Regions from separate parts of the Kribbella sp. CA-245084 genome, predicted to be linked through region 2. Evidence: riboswitches for the same ligand, from Rfam matches in the RefSeq annotation. Region 2 holds a riboswitch; each other region holds the start of a gene.
The links. A riboswitch is a leader RNA that binds a small molecule or an ion and turns the genes downstream of it on or off. The one in region 2 is predicted to bind cobalamin.
Positions count from the first base shown of each region.

Region 1 (4,996 bases), 2.8 Mb from region 2:
ACGGGAGCGATCGGCATGGTTGTAGCGCAGACGCGGGACACGGTCCTCGAACTGCTGGCGAGCCTCACGCCGGCCCAGCTCGAGAAGATCCGTGCTCCGTTCGACACACCGGACCACCAGCAATGGACGTATCTGCCGGGCGCGGTGCCCGGACTCGCCTTGACCGAGCTCACGCCGACCCAGCAGAAGCTGGTCGAGCGGCTGGTCGCGACCGGGTGCAGCGACCGGGGCGCGGCCGATATCTGGGCGGTCCTCGACGCGGAGGTCGTCGTACGCGGGCTGCCGGACCTGCCGGCGTCGGGGGAGTGGGAGGGCTCGATCGTCGGCGACCGGTACTTCCTCCGGGTGCTCGGCGACCCGAACGGGACCGACCCGTGGGCGTGGCGGCTCAACGGTCACCACCTCGCTCTGCACGTCACGCTCGTCGAAGGCGCGATCGCGTTCACCCCGCAGTTCATCGGGTCGAACCCGGCCGAGGTCCGCAGCGGTCCGAAGGCCGGGCGACGCTTCCTGGCCGCCGAGCAGGACCTGGGCTTCCAGCTCCTGCACGCGCTCGAGCCGGGCCAGCTGACCACAGCACTGGTCTCCGACGAAGCGCCGGACGACATCCTGACCCGCCACGACCCGGTCGCCGACGCGTCGCTGCTGCACCGCGGCCTGTCGTACGGCGACATGAACGAGGACCAGCGCCAGATCCTCAGCCTCCTCATCGGCCAGTACGTCGGACGCGCGGCCGGCCCGATCGGCCTGCAGACCTGGCAGGACATCACCGAGCACGGCATCGAGCAGCTGACGTTCGCGTGGGCCGGGGAGACCGAGCCGGGGATCGGGCACCGGCACTACTACTCGATCGCCGGCCCGAGCTTCCTGGCCGAGTACGACAACACCCAGGACAACGCCAACCACATCCACTCCGTCTGGCGCGACCTCCGCAACGACTGGGGCACCGACCTCCTGGCGGCCCACTACGGGATGCACCGCTGAATCAGGACCGAGGCAGGAACTCGTGGCTCGCGGTCCACGTGGCGACCCGGTGCCCGAGCTGGTTACCGTCGTTCATTGCGTGCCGGAAATGCAGCCCGAGCCAGATGCGGGCGTTCTTCGTCTCGGTGTCCAACGCGGTGGCTGTGGCATAGTGCCGGGTCGTCGAGGTCACCGGAGAAGAGACGTTCAGGTCGATCGAACGGGCACCGAAGAGACGGCTGAAGATCTCCGTCGAGGCCCCGGTGAGGCAGGCATGCCCGCTGGTGTACTCGGGATACGGCGGCGTGGCGACCAATGGTGTCCAGGCGGGATCAGGTGCGGTTGCGCGGTTACCGTCGGTGTCCGCCAACCGGATCGCGGTAATCGGCCGCCAGAACGCGTAGTCATACTTCGCCCGCCAGCAGGCGATCAATGCGTCGGCCTCACTGGTGCCGAGCAGAGCGAATGCCCGTGCGGTCCGGACGATGTCCATCCCACTCCGGGACACGCGCTCGCGAAGTGCCGCGTTGTACTGCCCCGACGCCGGCCCGTTCCAGAACAGGGCGGTCTCGGTCTGGGCTGCGGTCCGGGACGTCCCGTCCTTGGCGCCCATTGCCTTCACCTCGGCGAAGTCGCGGGCGTAGGCCTTCGAGGTGATCGGGTCGGGACCGCTGAGCCGGACCTGCTTGGGAGATCTGAGGGCGAGTGGCCGGACGAATCCCAGCCAGGGAGCGAGCATCGGCGCGAACGCGTCCGGGGTCGGGCGCCACACGCCCGGTGCCGGTGTGACGTCGAGGGTGATGTTGGCACCGCGCCCGTCATTTGCTCGTGCTGCGATCAGCGATGACGCTGCGGCCTCGCCAACGGCCTGCCCGCGATCCTTCGCCCTGCTGTCGGGGATGCTGCCCAGCGACGCTGCATAGTCGGCGGCGAGGTTCTGGGCCGAGGTGGGGAAGTAGTAGTTCAGCACGCGGTACGCCGCCGTCGCCGCTGCGGCCTCGGTCGACGCTCGGCCGCGAGCCCGAGGCTGCCGCAGGTACGGCTGGTAACGACCCTCGATCGTCACCACGGCGTCGTACACGGCGATCGAGACGAAGCCGAAATAGAGCGTGGACACGGGAACTGGGGTGGCGTTCTCGGTCAGAATGGTCCGGGCCGCGATCGCGTTCCAGGTGATGACGACAGCGGGATCAGCGGGCTGGGTCGCGGTGGCCGGCGGAACTGCGATGACCGAGGCGGCGAGTCCGGCAGCCACGACGGCCGAGAATGCCGGGAGTGTGATGCGCACTGGTATCTCCTTCAGTCGAAGTCGAGCGACTTGCGCTGAAGCAACGGGTGCGCTGCAGGAGGGCGCCAGCGGGTCCAAGCCCTTCCTTCCGTGCTAACACCGCCCCCTGGCCCGGTCAAGCATCAAACGTTGGTCTCGCTGCGGCGGGACCGGTGCCTGGCGTGGGAGGAACTCCACACCCGGTACGCCGCGACTGTCAGCTAGAGTCACGATCGTCATCGACGGCATCAGCAGGAACCCGGTGTGAGTCCGGGGCGGTCCCGCCACTGTGACCCGTAAGGGGAGTCAGGAACTGCCGCCGTCGTACCTCCGTTCGGGGCGTGGATACCCCGGGGAAGGAACGCCTTCGTGCTCCTTTTGCTCTCCACCGCCGACACCGACCTGCTCGCGGCCGCCGAGGCGGACGCCGGCTGGAAGGTCGCGAACCCTGCCCGCCTCGAGCTCGCCGAGCTCGGACCGCTGCTCGACACCGCCGAGATCGTCGTCGTCCGGCTCCTCGGCGGTCGCCGGGCGTGGGAAGAGGGGCTCGACGCGGTCCTCGCGTCCGGCAAGCCGGCTGTCGTGGTCAGCGGTGAGGCAGCGCCCGACGCCGAGCTGATGTCGTTGTCGACCGTGCCCGCCGGTGCGGTCACAGAGGCGCTCGCGTACCTGCGCGAGGGTGGCGCGGACAACCTCCGCAACCTGGCCGGCTTCCTGCGGGACACGCTGCTGCTGACCGGCGACGAGTTCGAGCCGCCGCGCGCACTCCCGGCGTACGGACTACGGGGTACGTACGTCGAGGACGAGCGACCCGTCGTCGGGATCGTGTACTACCGCGCGCACGAGATCTCGGGCAACACAGCGTTCGTCGACGCGCTCGCAGAGGCAGTCGTCGAGGCGGGAGCTCAACCTCTTCCGGTGTACTGCGGCACGCTGCGCGGGCTCGACCCGGCCGAGAACGTCGGGCTGTTCGAGCTGCTGCGTAAGTGCGACGTACTCGTGACGACGCTGCTCGCGGCGGGCGGGGCGGTGGCGGCGAACGCCAGTGCAGGTGGTGCGGACGATGCGTGGGACGCCGGCGCGCTGGCGTCGCTCGACATCCCGTTGATCCAAGGGCTCGCGCTGACGTCGACTCGCGAGCAGTGGGTGGAGAGTGACGCTGCGATCAGTCCGCTGGATGCGGCGACGCAGGTGGCGATCCCGGAGTTCGACGGGCGGCTGATCACAATCCCGTTCTCGTTCAAGTCGTACGACGCCGACGGGCTGGCGCGCTACGTGCCGGACGTCGAGCGGTGTGCGCGGCTGGCCGGGATCGCGGTGGCGCATGCCCGGCTGCGGCACGTGCCGGCGGCGGAGAAGCGGATCGCGCTGGTGTTGTCGTCGTACCCGACGAAGCATGCGCGGATCGGGAACGCGGTCGGTCTGGATACGCCTGCGTCGGCTGTTGTCCTGCTCGGTCAGCTGGAAGCGGCCGGGTACGACCTGGGCGGGCTCGACCTCAGTGAGTTGCAGGGCGCGGACGGGGCCGACGGGCTGATTCATCGCTTGATCGCGACCGGCGGGCACGACGTCGACTGGCTGACCGACGAGCAGCTGGCCAACGCTGTCGCCAAGGTCCCGCTGTCCACCTACGCCACCTGGTTCGGTCGCACTCCCGAGTCGTTGCAGGCGGCAATGATCGACGCCTGGGGCGAGGCGCCCGGCGAGTTGTACGTCGACACCTCGGGCGACGAGCCGGCGATCGCGCTGGCCGCCTTGCGGTTCGGGAATGTCGTGCTGATGATCCAGCCGCCACGGGGCTTCGGCGAGAACCCGGTCGCGATCTACCACGATCCCGACATGGCACCGTCGCACCATTACCTGGCGGCGTACCGCTGGCTGGAGGCGTCGCGGGATGAGGGCGGATTCGGCGCGCAGGCCGTCGTACATCTGGGGAAGCACGGGACGCTGGAATGGCTGCCGGGCAAGGGAATCGGGATGGCGGCCGACAGCGCGCCGGACGCGGTGCTCGGGAACTTGCCGATGGTCTATCCGTTCATCGTCAACGACCCGGGGGAGGGCACGCAGGCGAAGCGGCGGGCGCACGCGACGGTCGTCGACCACCTGGTGCCGCCGATGGCGCGGGCCGAGACGTACGGCGACATGGCGAAGCTGGAGTACTTGCTGGACGAGTACGCGACCGTGTCCGCGCTGGATCCGGAGAAGGTGCCGACGCTGCGCGCGCAGATCTGGACGTTGATCCAGGCGGCGCAGCTGCACCACGATCTGCACACTGACGAGCGTCCTCAGGACGACGACTTCGACGAGTTCGTGCTGCATCTCGACGGATATCTGTGCGAGATCAAGGACGTGCAGATCCGGGACGGGCTGCACATCCTTGGCGGGGCACCTGCGGGTGAGGCGCGGGTGAACTTGGTGCTCGCGATCCTGCGGGCGCGGCAGTTGTGGGGTGGTTCGTACTCGATCCCGGGGCTGCGGACCGCGCTGGGATCGGCCTTCGGGGTGGATGAAGCCGAGCTGCTGGCCAACCCGGGTGCGGCCGCTGACCTCGCCGATCTGGCGACGCTTGCCGACCTGCCGGCGGTGAGCGGCGCCGACGGTGTCGACCTGCTCGAGGCGGTGGCGCGGAAGCTTGTGGTCGGGATGGAGACGATGAGCTGGGATCCGACGAAGGTCCCGGTCGTGGTTGCCGAGGTGCTGGCCCGGGACTCTGCAGACGTGGCGCAGTCGTTGACGTTCGCCGCTGAGGAGGTTGTGCCGCGCCTT
Region 1 is NZ_CP192053.1:3,732,528-3,737,523, forward strand. It holds gene ACQPYH_RS17910 (histidine phosphatase family protein) at 1-25, shown strand, start outside; gene ACQPYH_RS17915 (DUF3500 domain-containing protein) at 16-984, shown strand; gene ACQPYH_RS17920 (vanadium-dependent haloperoxidase) at 986-2,251, opposite strand; cobalamin riboswitch at 2,443-2,566, shown strand; gene cobN (cobaltochelatase subunit CobN) at 2,600-4,996, shown strand, end outside.
Region 1: another riboswitch for cobalamin. It lies ahead of cobN (cobaltochelatase subunit CobN); the one in region 2 lies ahead of ACQPYH_RS30965 (ribonucleoside-diphosphate reductase subunit alpha).

Region 2 (4,996 bases):
TCGTCGTCGGAGCGCGACGGCTGCTGAAGGCCGACGTACTGCGGGAGCGAACGCGGGACGTGACGGCCGAGGAGGTGCTCGGCGCGGTCGACGCGATGACCTGGGTGACCGAGTCCGTGCAGGCCGGCGACAAGCTCGAGGTCGAGCATCTGCTCGAGGCGCATCGCCTGCTGATGGCGCAGTCGCCGCACTCGGAGTACGCGGGCGAGATCCGCTACCTGCAGAACTGGATCGGCGGCCGCTCCCCCGCCGAGGCGTACTACGTCCCGCCGCCGGCGCAGCTGATCCCCGAGCTGCTCGAGGACCTGATCACGTTCGTCCGCGAGTCGCGGCTGCCCGTCCTTGCGAAGGCCGCGATAGCGCACGCGCAGTTCGAGACCATCCACCCGTTCGCCGATGGCAACGGCCGGACCGGGCGCGCGCTGATCCACCTGATCCTGCGCGCCGAAGGCCTGGTCACGCGGACCGTGCCGCCGGTATCGCTCTCGCTCGCGACGCACGCAACGGAGTACGTCGACGCCCTGACCGCCTTCCGGTACGTCGGACGCGCGACGACCCCGAAGGCCCGCGCTGCCGCGAACCCGTGGCTGCGGATGTTCGCGATGGCCTGCACACACGCGACCGCCGAAGCCGCGCGCTTCGAGCAGACCGCCGTCGACCTCAAGGCCGCCTGGCGGGAACGTGCGGCGCCGGTCCGGGCGGGCTCCGCGACCGAACTGCTCATCGACGCGCTGCCCGCCGCGCCGGTCCTCACACTCGCCGCCGCGGCGCAGCTCATCGACCGCTCGCAGCAGGCCGCCAACCAAGGGCTCGCCCGGCTGGTCGAGGCGCGCATCCTGCGCGAGGTCACCGACGGCCGGCGCAATCGCGTCTACGAGGCGCCCGAGCTGATCGACGCCTTCACGCTGCTCGAACGCCGCTTCGCCAGCCCGGCCGCGGACACCCGGATCGAGGCACCTAGCAGACCCGTTCCATCGAGGCCAGAACCGACACACCAGTGAATTGACTTTCGTCTCCCCGGCGAGCAAGAATTCGAACATATGTTCGATCGTACAGGGGAGAAGTGATGTCGGAGGCGTTCGACTGGGACATCCTGCACAAGCCATCGGCGATGGCCATGGTGCGCGGCCAGCTCGGCTTCAGCTGGATGGTGCTGTCCGGCCGACTCGCGCAGTTGACCGACGAGCAGTACTTCTGGCGACCGAGCAGCGAGGCGCTGACCGTCGTCCGGCGGCACTACGCCGGTCACTTCCGATCACTCGGATCCGGCGAATGGGTCGCACAGTGGCCCGATGAGCCGGACCATCGCGGTCCCCGCACGATCGCCTGGTTGATCGCCCATCTGACCGAGACCTTCTTCGAGCGGTGGGAGTGGACGTTCGGCGCGAGTCAGCAAGGGCGCGCCGACATCAACCTGCACGGCAACGCGCGCGACGCGGTCGCCTGGCTGACCTACTGGGTCGAGGCGTGGCGCGACGCGATCGCTGCACTGGACGAGGACCAGGTGATGACGGTCGGGTTGAGCCAGGCCAACGAGCTGGATGCCGGCGAGCCGTTCGGCCATGTCGTGCTGCGGCTGAATCGCGAGCTGATCCACCACGGCTCGGAGATCATGACGCTCCAGGACCTCTACGCGGTCGCGGCGTGAGATCGGCGACCACAAGATGTGCGACACGCGGCGTGGCGCTACCACAAGATGTAGATCTCTCGGCCTAGCATCACTACTGCTGGTGGTTCGGAGTGGTCGGCACCACAAGATGTGGGCCAGTCCGAGGCAACAGGGGAATCCGGTGCGAGTCCGGAGCTGCCCCGCAACGGTGAGCGGACGTGCTGTCGAGAGGCGTCCGCAAGTCCGGATACCTGCCACCGGCGCATGCACCGCCGGTGCATGCGGTCCGAGACCTCGCGGGTGGGTCGCAGGGCGTGACGGCAGTGTTCCCGGCCGGTGCTGCCGGTCCCGTCGTGCGCCTGCTCGCGTGGTTCCAGGCTTCCGAACTCTTGTGGAGAGCACACCTGTGACCCTTGCTTCCTCAACGGCTGCATCCCCGTCCCCGTTCTCGGGGATCGCGGCAGACCAGCCGATCGAGCTCACCGTCATCCGTCGCGACGGCAGCAGTACGCCGTTCGACGCCACCAAGATCTCCGTCGCCGTCACGAAGGCTTTCCTCGCGGTCGAGGGCGCCGACGCCGGCGCCACCCACCGGGTCCGCGACCTGGTGACCGACCTGACCGGCCGGGTCGTCGGAGCCCTCACCAGCCGCGGCGACGCGCGCCGCAGCGTCCAGGTCGAAGACATCCAGGACCAGGTCGAGCTGGCGCTGATGCGCGCCGGCGAGCACCAGGTCGCCCGCGCCTACGTGCTGTACCGCGAGGAGCGGACCAAGGCTCGCACGCCTGCCGATGCGGCCGGCGTGACCGAGAAGCCGGCGCTGACCGTCCGCGCGGCCGACGGCACCCGGTCCCCACTCGACGTCGACCGGCTGCGAGTGATCGTCGCGGAGGCGGCAGCCGGGCTCGACGCGGTCGACCCCGAGCTGATCCTCAACGAGACGCTCGGCGCCTGCTACGACGGCATCGCGCAGCACGAGGTCGAGCTAGCGCTGGTGATGGCCGCGCGCGGCTTCGTCGAGACCGAGCCGCAGTACAGCTTTGCCGCGTCCCGGTTGCTGCTGGACCAGATCCGGCGCGAGGCGCTGGGGCGTGTCCACGGCGAGCCGCGGCAGGCCAGCCAGGCCGAGATGGCCGAGGCCTACGCGACCTATTTCCCGCAGTACATCCGGACCGGGATCGAGGCCGGCCAGCTCGACCCCGAGCTCGGCACATTCGACCTCGAGCGGCTCGCCGCCGCGATCAGGCCCGAGGCCGATCTGGACTTCACGTTCCTCAGCCTGCAGACGCTGTACGACCGGTATCTCCTGCACCTCGACAAGGTTCGATACGAGCTGCCGCAGGCGTTCTTCCTCCGGGTCGCGATGGGGATGGCGCTGCGCGAGGACGACCGGGAGGCGCGGGCGATCCAGTTCTACGAACTGCTCAGCTCGTTCCGGTTCATGTCGTCGACGCCGACGCTGTTCAACTCCGGCACCACCCGGCCGCAGCTCTCGTCCTGCTTCCTGACCACGGTCGAGGACGACCTGGCCGGCATCTTCAGCGGCATCCGCAACAACGCTCTCCTCGCGAAGTACTCCGGCGGCCTCGGCAACGACTGGACCCCGGTCCGCGGCATCGGCGCCAAAATCCGCGGCACCAACGGCGAGTCCCAGGGCGTCGTCCCCTTCCTCAAAATAGCCAACGACACCGCCGTAGCTGTGAACCAGTGCTTCGGTCCCGAGACCCTCGTCTACACCGCCGCGGGTGCACAGCCGATCAGTGACATCGCCGTCGGTGACCTGGTCCTCGGCGCGAGTGGCCGGTATCGCGAGGTGACGAAGACCTTCGTGTACGACCAGGACGGCCCGATGGTCGAGGTCGACGTCAAGCACTCGATCGACCCGTTGCTCGTAACCGCCGGACACCCGTTCTACGCGATCCAGGGTGTGCCGATGGAGCAGAGCAACGAGCGCACCTACCGGTGGCTCGCGAACGGCAAGGTCACTGCCGGATGGGTCGAGGCAGGCATGCTCAGCAAGGGGGACTACATCGCTCAGGTCGTACCGGAAGAGATCGTCCCGGTCCGGGATCTGACCGAGGACGACGCACGGCTGTACGGCATCCTGCTCGGTGACGGACACCTGTCGAAGGACCGAAACCAGTGGGGCGTGTCCGGCAACCCACAGCGCGACACGCATCTCGCCTTCGTTCGCGCCTACCTCGCTGCCCGGTCGATCCACTTCTGGGAGACCGGTCGCGGTGACACCTACCAGCAGATCCACTGGGCTGCCGGACGAGGCCCTCGCCGGGATTCACTCACCGGCCGGATCGCCGGCCCCGGCGAGGCGACGTTGCCGTTCACGTACGACGACCTGTACGACGACGCGCACTCCAAGCGCATCGCGCGGCGACTGGCGCATCTGCCACTCGGCCACACTCGCGCGCTCATCCGTGGTCTGCTCGAAACGGACGGCGGCATCTCACGCGGGAAGGAGATCTACTTCACGAGCACCTCGCGCGGGCTGGCCAGCGGCATGCGCTACCAACTGCTCCGTCTGGGGGTTCCCACCGCCGGCCAGTTCCGGATCCGCGAAGGTGAACACGTCGGACGTCGTTCGGACGGCTCCGAGATCGCCTTCTCGAAGCCGGTGCACGCCTACGATCTCCGCATTCCGGCGGTCCCTGGGATCGCCGAAGTGCTGGGCGTGACACCGGTCGAGAAGCTCAACTGGATCACACACGAAGGCATGGTCTTCTCCCGGGTACGCGAGGTCCGCAGGACGCCGATGGTTCCGGTCGTGCACGATCTCGAGGTCGATATCGACGAGTCCTACATGACAGTCGCCGGACTGGCTCACAACGGTGGCAAGCGCAAGGGCGCGGTGTGTGCGTATTTGGAGACTTGGCATATCGATGTCGAGGAGTTTCTCGATCTCCGGAAGAACACTGGGGACGAGCGTCGGCGGACGCATGACATGAATACGGCGAACTGGGTGCCGGATCTGTTCTTGCAGCGGGTTGAGGCTGGTGGCGAGTGGACGTTGTTCTCGCCCAATGAGGTGACCGATCTGCATGATCTGTACGGCGCGGCGTTTGCCGAGGCGTACGTCGCGTACGAGGCGGCGGCGGATCGTGGTGAGGTCCGGGTGTTCAAGCGGGTCAAGGCTGTCGACCTGTGGCGGCGGATGCTGACGGTGCTATTCGAGACCGGGCATCCGTGGATCACGTTCAAGGACGCCTGCAACCTGCGTTCGCCGCAGCAGCACGACGGTGTCGTCCACTCGTCGAATCTGTGCACCGAGATCACCCTCAACACCACGGTCGAGGAGACCGCGGTCTGCAACCTAGGTTCGGTCAACCTGGTCGCGCATCTCACCGGGGACGGCCTCGATGCCGAGCTGCTCCG
Region 2 is NZ_CP192053.1:6,503,058-6,508,053, forward strand. It holds gene ACQPYH_RS30955 (Fic family protein) at 1-1,001, shown strand, start outside; gene ACQPYH_RS30960 (DinB family protein) at 1,067-1,648, shown strand; cobalamin riboswitch at 1,715-1,882, shown strand; gene ACQPYH_RS30965 (ribonucleoside-diphosphate reductase subunit alpha) at 2,016-4,996, shown strand, end outside.

Region 3 (4,996 bases), 3.3 Mb from region 2:
CGCAGCAACGTGGACTTGCCGGACCCGGTCCGCCCGATCACCAGCGCCAGCTCGCCCTCCGGCACGATGAGACTCACGTCGCGGAGCGCCGGCTCACTGGCCCCGTGGTACCTCACAGATACGCGGTCGAACTCGATCATGCGACCGCCTTCTTCAACGGCGGTGCGGCCAGCGCAGGCACCAGTCCGATCAGTACACCGACAACCGGCAGCAGGGGAACCGGTGGTACGACCAACGGACCGTCCAGCAACAGCCCGTGCACACCACGTGCTGCGGCGGTCACCATCGCACCCGCAGCCACCGCACCGGCCGCCACGACCAGCCACTCAGGCAAAGCCCACGGATCGGGCCGGTACCTCGTCCTGGCCACCCGCTGACGTCCGATGGCCATCGCTCCGACCGCGAGCAGTACGCCGACGGCCAGTGCGCCCGCGGCGAGCGGGAACGACATGGAGTCGGTCAGCAGCGCGTAGACGCCGAGCAGGATGCCCAGCAGTCCGAGTAGCACGCTCAGCGCTGTGAGCCGACGCTGAGCGCGCGGGGCATGCGCCGTACGGCCGTAGCCGCGGGAGTCCATCGCGGCAGCGAGCTCCACCGACCGGTCCAGGGCGCCTTCCAACACGGGCATGGCCGTCGTACGGAAGGAGGCGCGGGTGCGGCCGCGCAAACGGCGTGCGGCGCGGATGCGGCGACCGTCGGTCACCAGTTGAGGTGCGAAGGTCAGTGCGACTACACAGGCCACGCCCATCTCGTAGAGCGCTCCGGGCAACGACTTCAGCAGGCGCCGTGGACTGGCCAGTGCGTTAGCAGCACCTATGCAGCACAGCATGACGGCCAGTTGCGCACCGTCGTACAGGGCGGTCACCAGAGCCTCTGCCGTCACCTCTCCGCCGAGCTTGACGCCCGCAGCCCAGGCAGGCAAAGGGATCTGCGGCAGCGTGAACAGCACGGTGTTCCCCTGCGAGCGGGTCGACAAGAGCGCCTGCAGCACCACGCGGACGCCGATGACCACCAGACCGAGCTTCAGGAACGCAGTGAAGCTGTGTGCCCACGGCGCATCGCTCCGGCGCGCTGCCACGACGAATCCGGTGACCGCGAGGATCAGGGCCAGCAGGACCGGGTTGCGGGTCCTGCTGGCCGCCACAGCCATACAGAGCGCCCACAACCACCAGGCCCCCGGGTGGAGCGCCCGGGGGAGTGTGAGGTGGTGGACGGCGCGCACGACTACTTAGCCGCAGTACGACGGCGGTTGAGAACGAACCCGCCTCCGCCCAGAAGGACCACGACGATTGCCGCGATGATGATGCCGGTCCAGGGCGCTCCGCTGTCGTCCTTCGAGGACGCGGCCGGTGTCGGCTGGACGGCAGTCGATCCCACTGCCGGGCCGACCTGCAGCGTGACAGGGGCGTCGGTAGCTGGGACGTTGATGCTCTTCACCTGGTCGCCGCAGCCCTTGGACGGGTAGCCGGCGACGCCGCAGGTGAGGCCCTTCTCGATCCGGACCGGCGCGACGGCGGCCAGGACCTGCGCGCCGTTCGACTTCGGATCCGTGACCACACAGGTGCCGGTCGGCTGGGCCGGCGTGTCACCGGTGACCGCGTCCTCCGGCGTACCGGGGTCGACGACCAGCGCCACCCGCTTCTTGCCGGTCTCCGCCGGGGTCTTGCCGCAGATCGCGTCGAAGTCGCCCGCTGCGCGCGGCACCCGCGGCTTCGCGCCGCCGACGGCGAACCGCCAGCCCTCGACGCCGCCGTCCGCCGGGACGTAGGCGTCCGCGCCCTTCTGGGAGAAGGCCCAGGTGCCGTTGGTCCACTGGTAGTAGCCCCAGAACCGGTAGCCGTCCTCGGCCTGGGCTGCGCTTGTTGTAACGGTTGCGACAGTCCCAGCCAGCAGGAGACCCGCCAGCAGGCTGAAGACCAGTCGTACGGTCCGATGTGCAGTCATTCTCGTGTCCTCGTTCGGGCCGCAGCCCGGTGGAGGAGATCCCGCCTGCACCGGCAGGGTAGGGGCTCCACCCGCGGACCACGGCGGGTAGGTGAGCCTGTCTGCCTGCGTCACAGTGGTCCGGCTCGCCACCCGGCTCCAGTTGGAGACGGGTGGCCTACGGTTGCGGGTCAGCGCCGGACTTCGACCGGCTTCCCTGTGACGCAGACGTGTGGTTCGACCGGAACTCTACTCTGTGACTATTCGGCCGACGACAGACTCATCGGCCCGTAGACCTCACGGTTGTCCTCGAGCAGGTAGACCTGGCTGACGCCGCGGTCGGCCAGATCGCGCCAGACCTCGCCCAGCCAGCTCTCCGCGTCACCCTGGGCCGAGAACTCCGCCCCGCCGACCTCACCCGGGTCGACCAGGGCGCCGGAAGCGGTCTCGAACCGCCAGTTCCAGCTCATCACGCCACCCGCGCTTGCGGCGAGTTCTGCGCGGTCTTGGCCGGGTCACGCTCGACGATGCCGCCGAGTACCTCGTCGATCCGCTTGAGCAGACCGTCGTCCAGCTTCACGCCGGATGCCTTCACGTTCTCGGTGACCTGCTCGGGCCGGGAGGCGCCGACGATCGCGGAGGAGACGTTCGGGTTCTGCAGCACCCAGGCGACCGCCAGCTGGGACAGGGACAGGTCGACCTCGGCCGCGATCGGCTTCAGCTCCTGGACCCGGGTCAGCACGTCGTCGGTCAGGAAGCGCTTGATGAACGTCGCGCCGCCCTTCTCGTCGGTGGCCCGGGAGCCCTCCGGCGGCTGCTGACCGGGCAGGTACTTGCCGGTGAGCACACCCTGTGCGATCGGCGAGAACACCACCTGGCCGATGCCGAGCTCCTCCGAGGCCGGGACCACCTCGGCCTCGATCACCCGCCAGAGCATGCTGTACTGCGGCTGGTTGGAGACGAACGGGATCCGCAGCTCGCGGGCCAGCCGGTGGCCCTCCTGCAGCTGCTCCGCGGTCCACTCCGAGACACCGATGTACAGCGCCTTGCCCTGCCGGACGACGTCGGCGAACGCCTCCATCGTCTCCTCCAGCGGCGTCTCGGTGTCGTACCGGTGCGCCTGGTAGAGGTCGACGTACTCCGTGCCGAGCCGCTTCAGCGAGCCGTTGATCGACTCGTGGATGTGCTTGCGGGACAGGCCGGTGTCGTTCGGGCCCTTCGGGCCGGTCGGCCAGTACACCTTGGTGAAGATCTCCAGCGACTCGCGTCGCTCACCGGCCAGCGCCTCGCCGAGCACCGACTCGGCCGCCGTGTTGGCGTAGGTGTCCGCGGTGTCGAACGTCGTGATGCCGGCGTCCAGCGCCGCCCGCACGCAGGCCTTCGCCTGCTCGTTCTCCACCTGCGACCCGTGCGTGAGCCAGTTCCCGTACGAGATCTCGCTGACCTTCAAACCGCTGTTGCCGAGAAAGCGAAAGTCCATACGCCTGACCCTACAGTCAGGTCAGGACGGCTTCTCGCCGCGTTTCACCATCGGCTTCGGCAGCCGCCAGCGACGCATCTGCATGGTCCGGCGAACGGCGTAGAACCCGAGGCCCTTGGTCGACTCCTTCGGGAACTTCACCCCGACCGACTTCTTCAGGCCGGCCGTCAGCAGGAACCAGTCCGCCGCGATCAGCAGGATCATCGCCAGGAACAGCAGGTTGACCATCCCGGCCAGCCACGGGAACTGCGGCGAGAACACCACGCCGACCAGCGACACCACCAGCAGGATCGGCAGCGCGAACTCCATCACGGAGTACCGGGCGTCGACGTAGTCCCGGGCGAAGCGGCGCACCGGGCCCTTGTCGGCAGCGGGCAGGTACCGGTCGTCGCCGGTCTGCATGGCCGACTGCATCTTGCCCCGCTCGGTCCGCACCTTCTCCCGGCGGATCGCCGAGGCCTCTTTGCGGTTGCGTGGCTTTTTGAACGCCGCCTTGCGCGCCGCCTCGGCGTCGCGGCGGCTCGGGGTCGGGCGACCCTTGCCTCCCGCCTTGCCCTGGGGCTCGGCGGGTACGGTGGTATCTGTTTCAGACTTGGAACGACGGAACACGGGGTCAGAACCTCATTCGCAGGGCAGGTCGCGACTCGGGGTGGTCCCCGGACCTCCTTACCACTTTATCGGGGCCGGTCCTGATGGTGTGGTGACCCATAGGGACATAGGGTGGATGACACGCACGCCGGGTCGTCAGTCCGGCACAGAAGGGGTACGGATATCGATGAGCATCTTCAAGCGGATGTCGACGATCTTCAAGGCCAAGGCGAACTCCGCCCTGGACAAGGCCGAGGATCCTCGCGAAACCCTTGACTACTCGTATCAGAAGCAGCTCGAGCTGCTCCAGAAGGTACGGCGGGGCGTGGCCGACGTGGCCACCAGTCGCAAGCGGGTGGAGTTGCAGGCCTCCCAGCTGCAGTCCCAGTCGGCGAAGCTGCAGGAGCAGGCCCAGAAGGCGCTCTCGATGGGCCGTGAGGACCTGGCCCGGGAGGCTCTGACCCGCAAGTCCGGGCTGCAGGGCCAGATCGACGACCTGACCACGCAGCACGCCCAGCTGCAGGGTGAGGAGGAGAAGCTGACGCTCGCCTCCCAGCGGCTGCAGGCCAAGGTCGAGTCGTTCCGGACCCGCAAGGAGACCATCAAGGCCACCTACACCGCGGCCGAGGCGCAGACCCGGATCAACGAGGCCTTCTCCGGCATCTCCGAGGAGATGAGCGACGTCGGTCTCGCGGTCCAGCGGGCCGAGGACAAGACCCAGCAGATGCAGGCCCGGGCCGGTGCGATCGACGAGCTGCTCGCCTCCGGCGCGCTCGACGACGCCAGCGGCACGGTCAAGGACAACATCACCCTGGAGCTGGACCGGATGTCGTCCGGCTCCGACGTGGAGAACGAGCTGGCCGCGATGAAGGCCCAGCTCTCCGGCGGCAGCGCGCCGAAGGAGATCTCCGGTGAGGCACCGGGCGCGGCCCAGCAGTCCGCCCAGACCGCCCAGCAGCCAGTGCAGCCGGCCGCCGAGCCGGTGAGACCTCAGGACGGAGATGT
Region 3 is NZ_CP192053.1:3,208,806-3,213,801, forward strand. It holds gene ACQPYH_RS15480 (ABC transporter ATP-binding protein) at 1-140, opposite strand, end outside; gene ACQPYH_RS15485 (energy-coupling factor transporter transmembrane protein EcfT) at 137-1,150, opposite strand; gene ACQPYH_RS15490 (SCO2322 family protein) at 1,225-1,944, opposite strand; cobalamin riboswitch at 2,050-2,184, opposite strand; gene ACQPYH_RS15495 (hypothetical protein) at 2,184-2,393, opposite strand; gene ACQPYH_RS15500 (aldo/keto reductase family protein) at 2,393-3,403, opposite strand; gene ACQPYH_RS15505 (DUF3043 domain-containing protein) at 3,425-4,012, opposite strand; gene ACQPYH_RS15510 (PspA/IM30 family protein) at 4,179-4,996, shown strand, end outside.
Region 3: another riboswitch for cobalamin. It lies ahead of ACQPYH_RS15490 (SCO2322 family protein); the one in region 2 lies ahead of ACQPYH_RS30965 (ribonucleoside-diphosphate reductase subunit alpha).

Region 4 (4,996 bases), 1.5 Mb from region 2:
CACCAGATGCACACACGCGCCGGCCATGCACGAGACCACCGCCAGAGCCACGATCTCTCGCACGGCGGGCTTGAAGCCGACCAGTACGGCGACCATCACGGCGAGGATCACTCCGCCGAGCACGAGCGGCGTCATCGCGGCGGCGAAGGTCGAGCCGCGCGGATCGTCGCTCGACGTCGGAACCACATCCTGTACCACCGAGGCCGCCACTGGTTGGGTGGTCGACGAGAGCTGACCTGCCATCGCCCCCGCGGCCGACGTCAGCAACTGGGCAACGGCCGGGCTGGCCGCGCTGGCGGTCAGAAAGACGATGCGGCGGCTGCTCACCTCGAACGCGCCGTACACCTCGCGGTGCTCGATGGCCGACCGGGCTTCGGCGTCGCTGGCATACAGGTGCAGGTCGAAGGCGCCTGGCCGGGCATTGGTCAGGCCTTCGGCTGCCTTCTGCGCGGCCACCCCGGTGCCCACCACGCCCACCGGGAGGCTGCGGGCCTCGGTCCGGGACGCCGGCCAGGTGAACGCCAGGACCGCGAGACCGACGATCAGCGGTGCGATCACCGACAGGATCAGCAGCTGGCGCCACGGCGGGTGGTGAACGAGCGGATTCTTGGGCACTTCTGCGCCTTTCGGACTTGAGTTAGATGCTCTCACTAAACGACAACGATCGTTCTCTTTCGACTATACTCCTGCTCATGCCGAGAACATCGGAGAGGTATCGCGACGCCCGGCGGGAGTACATCCTCGACGCCGCCCGCCGAGCCTTCGCGCGCAACGGGTTCCACGCGACGTCAATGCACGACCTGTTCGCGGAGGCCGGCCTGTCCTCCGGCGCGGTCTACCGCTACTTCGCCGGCAAGGACGAGGTGGTCGTCGCGATCGTGGAGGACAACATCCGGCAGATCGGCGCGATGATGCGCGCCGTCACGGAGGAACGTGCCGACGGATCCTTCGGCGCCGCACTCGCCGCGGCGGTCGAGACCATCCAGGCCAAGCACCGGGAGAACGGGCTCGCCGGTATCGGCGTACAGGCCTGGACCGAGGCGCTGCGTGATCCCCGGATCGGGGCGGCGTTCAACGAGGTGCTTACCGGGCTCCGGTCCGAGCTGGCCGAAGTCGTCGCTCACTACCAGCGGACGAACACGTTGCCGGCCGGCCCGTCCGCGGAGTCACTGGCGTCCGTGACGATCGCCATTCTGGTCGGCTACATCCAGCAGCTCGCGCTCCTCGGACCCGACGCTGTCGCCGACGTCCCGGAGGCGCTGCGGGCGCTGTGGCCACCTTCAGGCTGAGAGGACGCAGTCGCCGCAGAGGGCGCCGGCGTGGTTGGGAGCGGCTCGGTAGATGAGGCAGCAACTGCGGCGGCGGAAGCCGTCGGTGGTGGTGTGGATGTCGTGCAGGGTTGGGTGTGCGAGGAGCTGCGCGGCCGTTCTGCCGGCTTGGTCTGCTAGCTGGGGTGCTGCGTTGCTGAGGGCAACGGATGCGCCATTGACGGCGGAGGCCACGTTGCCCCGGAGGATGTGGTCAGAGACTCCGAAACGCTGTGTGATCGTGGCCAGAGCTGGGACGGGGCCTTCGAAGAACTCGGTGGCCAGGTCGCGGGACTTGCTTGGCGGAGCGAGGGACAGAGGAAAGGCTCCGCCTAGGACTGGTTGCCAATGGACGCTGTTCAGGTCGAGGGGCGGGACGCCGTCGCCCAGGACCGCAGCGGCCAAAGCGGGTGAGACCAGGCGCGCGACCAGTCCGAGGTGGGTGATCGATGCCGCTACTCGGACCTCGACGGCTTCGGGCTCCTGACCGCCCGCGGCCGCTAGATAGGCGCGGGTCGTCATCACCCGGTCCTCGAGTACGGCGGGGTCGTCGAGCAGCTCCGACATGCTCCGCCACGGTGCGGCCGGCGCCGTACCCGAGGGGTGTTGTTCGTGTTCGAAGAACGGGCCGAGCATCATGCGTTCGCGACCGGCTCCGCCTGTTTGGTACTGGACTTGCGCGGCTGGAGCAGGCGCTCCGCGAGTGGACCGAAGATCAGGCCGATGGCGCCCCACAACAGCACCTGCGCGCCGACCGAGTAGAGGCGGAACGCGTACAGCCGGTCCGCGTCGAAGCCTGGGAAGACGATGGTGCCCTTGTCATCGGTCAGCGGCAGAGGTGTCTCGGTCGCGTGCCGCCCGAACTCCTCGACATTCGCCGCCAGCTGACCCACCGAGGGCAGCACGGCCATCAGTACGCCGATGATCGCGACGTACGCCGCGACCGCGAGGAGTGTCGCGTTCCAGTTGCCGAAGCGTGGTTGGAGACGCTTGCCGAGCAGGACCGCGCCGATCAGCAGCACGATCGAGCAGGCCACCATCGCGAGGTACAGATTGCCCCGGTCGTGGATCGTGTCCTCGTGCCCGATCGACGGCGGGTTGGCCGGGTACTTCAGGAACGGCACGAAGTACACCGCGACGAACCCGCCGAGCGCGACCAGCATCGCCAGGTTGCGCGGGCGCAGCTTGCCGACCCGGCCCAGGCAGATCGCGTAGGCGACCGCGAACAGCGCGCCCATCGCCACACCGAACAGCACGATGCCGACACCGGCTCCGAGATTCGCCTGCAACGTCCGGCTGAAGATCTCGTGACCCGCATGCTCGACCGGCAACCCGGCCGCGTGGTCCAGCTCGTGCTGCGCGGCGTCGCGACCGCTCTCGTAGTCGATAGCAGCTTGGATCTGGGGCTCGGCGAAGATCCGCGCGAAGACGAACGCGATCAGCCCGGCCACTGCGCCGGCGAGTGCGCCGCGCAGGATCAGTTTTCTTTCCATGTCAGTTGTCAGTCAGATCAGTGACAGGGGAAGCCGAGGAAGTGCCGCGCGTCGTGCACGAACTCGTGGATGTGCATGTCCTTGCCGAAGATCGAGTACGCACCCTGATCGACGCCGATGAAGTAGTAGAGCGCGAACGCGACGATCGCGGTGCCGACCAGCCACATCACAGCCCGCGAGACCGGTACGACGACCGGCGTGGAAACCGAGGTGGGAGCAGACAGATTGCTCACGAGTAGAGCCTCCTTCTAGGGGATCGTGCGTCCCTCATCCAATGGAGCGTCGTGACGGCGAAGTATCTGACTCACCGCTCGCACGAGGCGAACGGTTCACAGTGGCGCGACCGTGCCGAAATCTCATCGGCTTCCTTGCGCCGTCACTACGTTGCGAGAGTACGGACGCCGTCCGGGCACGTCAATTGCGGGTTGCTCACATCACTCCCGTCACACGGGTTGCCTGTGGAAAACCATTCCGGTCACTCGTGGTCGGGCCGTTAAGCTCGGAGGCCGGTGCACCCCGAGGAGGCCCCGTGTTCCAGCCGCTGCATGCTTCTGCCACCCGAGCTGTTGAGAAACTCCGCGATATCGGTGAACCACTACCCGACGACCTTGCCAGTCAGTTGGCCAAGCTGGCCGACGACACCCAGTCCTCCGCCGCAGTTGAGGACCTGCTCCGTCCGTTTGTCCTCGTCGACGTCTCCATCGACGAGCAAGGACTGCCGATCAGTACGCCGGGCGCCGCGCCGCCGCGCCTCGTCCAACACGGCTGGCGCAGCTTCCTGGTCCGGATCGACAACCCGCACCGGCTGGTCGGCGATCTCGCCGCACAGTCGAACCATGTGCTCAACACAGTCGACTACCACAGCCACGCCGCGCGAATCGCGATGGCGGACACGCTGACGATCGTTCCGAGGATCAAGAGCAGCTGGCTGGAGGTGAAGCTGGCCGGGCCGACCGACATCTCGGGCCTGGACGTCGAGTACAAGGTGATCAGCCTCTACAGCCGCGACGGCGGCAGCCAGAGCGGCGAGCTGGGGTTCGTCCTGGCCGTCGAGGAGGCCGAGCACAGCTACACCAGACCGCCGATGGCGAAGGCCTGGCGGCGGATGGGGGCCGAGAATCGCCCGTACCAGGCGTCGTACGAGTTCGACTGCCTGCCTGCGCGCGACATCCGGTTCGACATCCGCGAGCCCGACGGGAGCAGTTGCGTTGCGGCGCTCACCGTTCGCGACTCCCAACGGCGCTCCTACCCGTCGAAGGGGATGCGGCTCGCGCCCGACATGTTCTTCCACGAACACGTCTACCGCGCGACCGGCGAGGTCATCACGCTCCCCAGCGGTCAGTACGAGATCTCGGCCCGCCGCGGACCGGAGTACCGCGAGGTCCGCGTGGAGGTCGATCTCACGCCCGACGACGACGCGGTCACGATCGAGCTCGATCGCTGGGCCGATCCGGCCCGGCACGGCTACTACTCGGGCGATCCGCATATCCACGCCGGCGGCTGCTCGCACTACAGCGTGCCGTCCGAGGGAGTGAACCCGGAGACGATGATCCGGCACGTCCGCGGCGAGGGACTGTGGATGGGCAGCGTGCTCACCTGGGGACCGTGTTACTACCACCAGAAGCAGTTCTTCAGCGGCTCGTCGATCAGCCCGCGCGCCGAGCTCGAGTGGCCGGCGATGCAGCAGGCGCAGGGCATGAACTGGGATCCGCAGGACACCGACCACGACGGCCAGAGCCTGCTCCGGTACGACCTCGAGGTGTCGGGCTTCCCGTCGAGCCACTCCGGTCACGTGATCCTGCTCGGGCTGACCGACCAGGACTATCCCGGTACGAAGATCATCGAGGACTGGCCGTCGTACAACCTGCCGGTCATGCGCTGGGGTCACGCGCAGAACGCGATGGTCGGCTACGCGCACTGCGGACTCGGCCTCTCGGTCAGCACGAGTGAGCTGCCGAACTACGTGATTCCGGGCTTCCAGTCGATCGGCTCGAACGAGATCATCGTCGACGTACCGCTCGGTGCGGCCGACTTCCAGTGCGGCGCCGAGTTCGATCCCGCCTCGGAGCTGAACATCTGGTACCACCTGCTGAACGTCGGCTACCGCACGCTGATGCTCGGGGAGACCGACTACCCCTGCATCTACGACGACGGCCCGGGCGTCGGGCGCACCTACGTCCAACTGCCCGAGCCGCC
Region 4 is NZ_CP192053.1:5,035,749-5,040,744, forward strand. It holds gene ACQPYH_RS24170 (ABC transporter permease) at 1-615, opposite strand, end outside; gene ACQPYH_RS24175 (TetR/AcrR family transcriptional regulator) at 693-1,289, shown strand; gene ACQPYH_RS24180 ((2Fe-2S)-binding protein) at 1,281-1,874, opposite strand; gene ACQPYH_RS24185 (CbtA family protein) at 1,943-2,800, opposite strand; gene ACQPYH_RS24190 (CbtB domain-containing protein) at 2,818-3,033, opposite strand; cobalamin riboswitch at 3,074-3,220, opposite strand; gene ACQPYH_RS24195 (CehA/McbA family metallohydrolase) at 3,330-4,996, shown strand, end outside.
Region 4: another riboswitch for cobalamin. It lies ahead of ACQPYH_RS24190 (CbtB domain-containing protein); the one in region 2 lies ahead of ACQPYH_RS30965 (ribonucleoside-diphosphate reductase subunit alpha).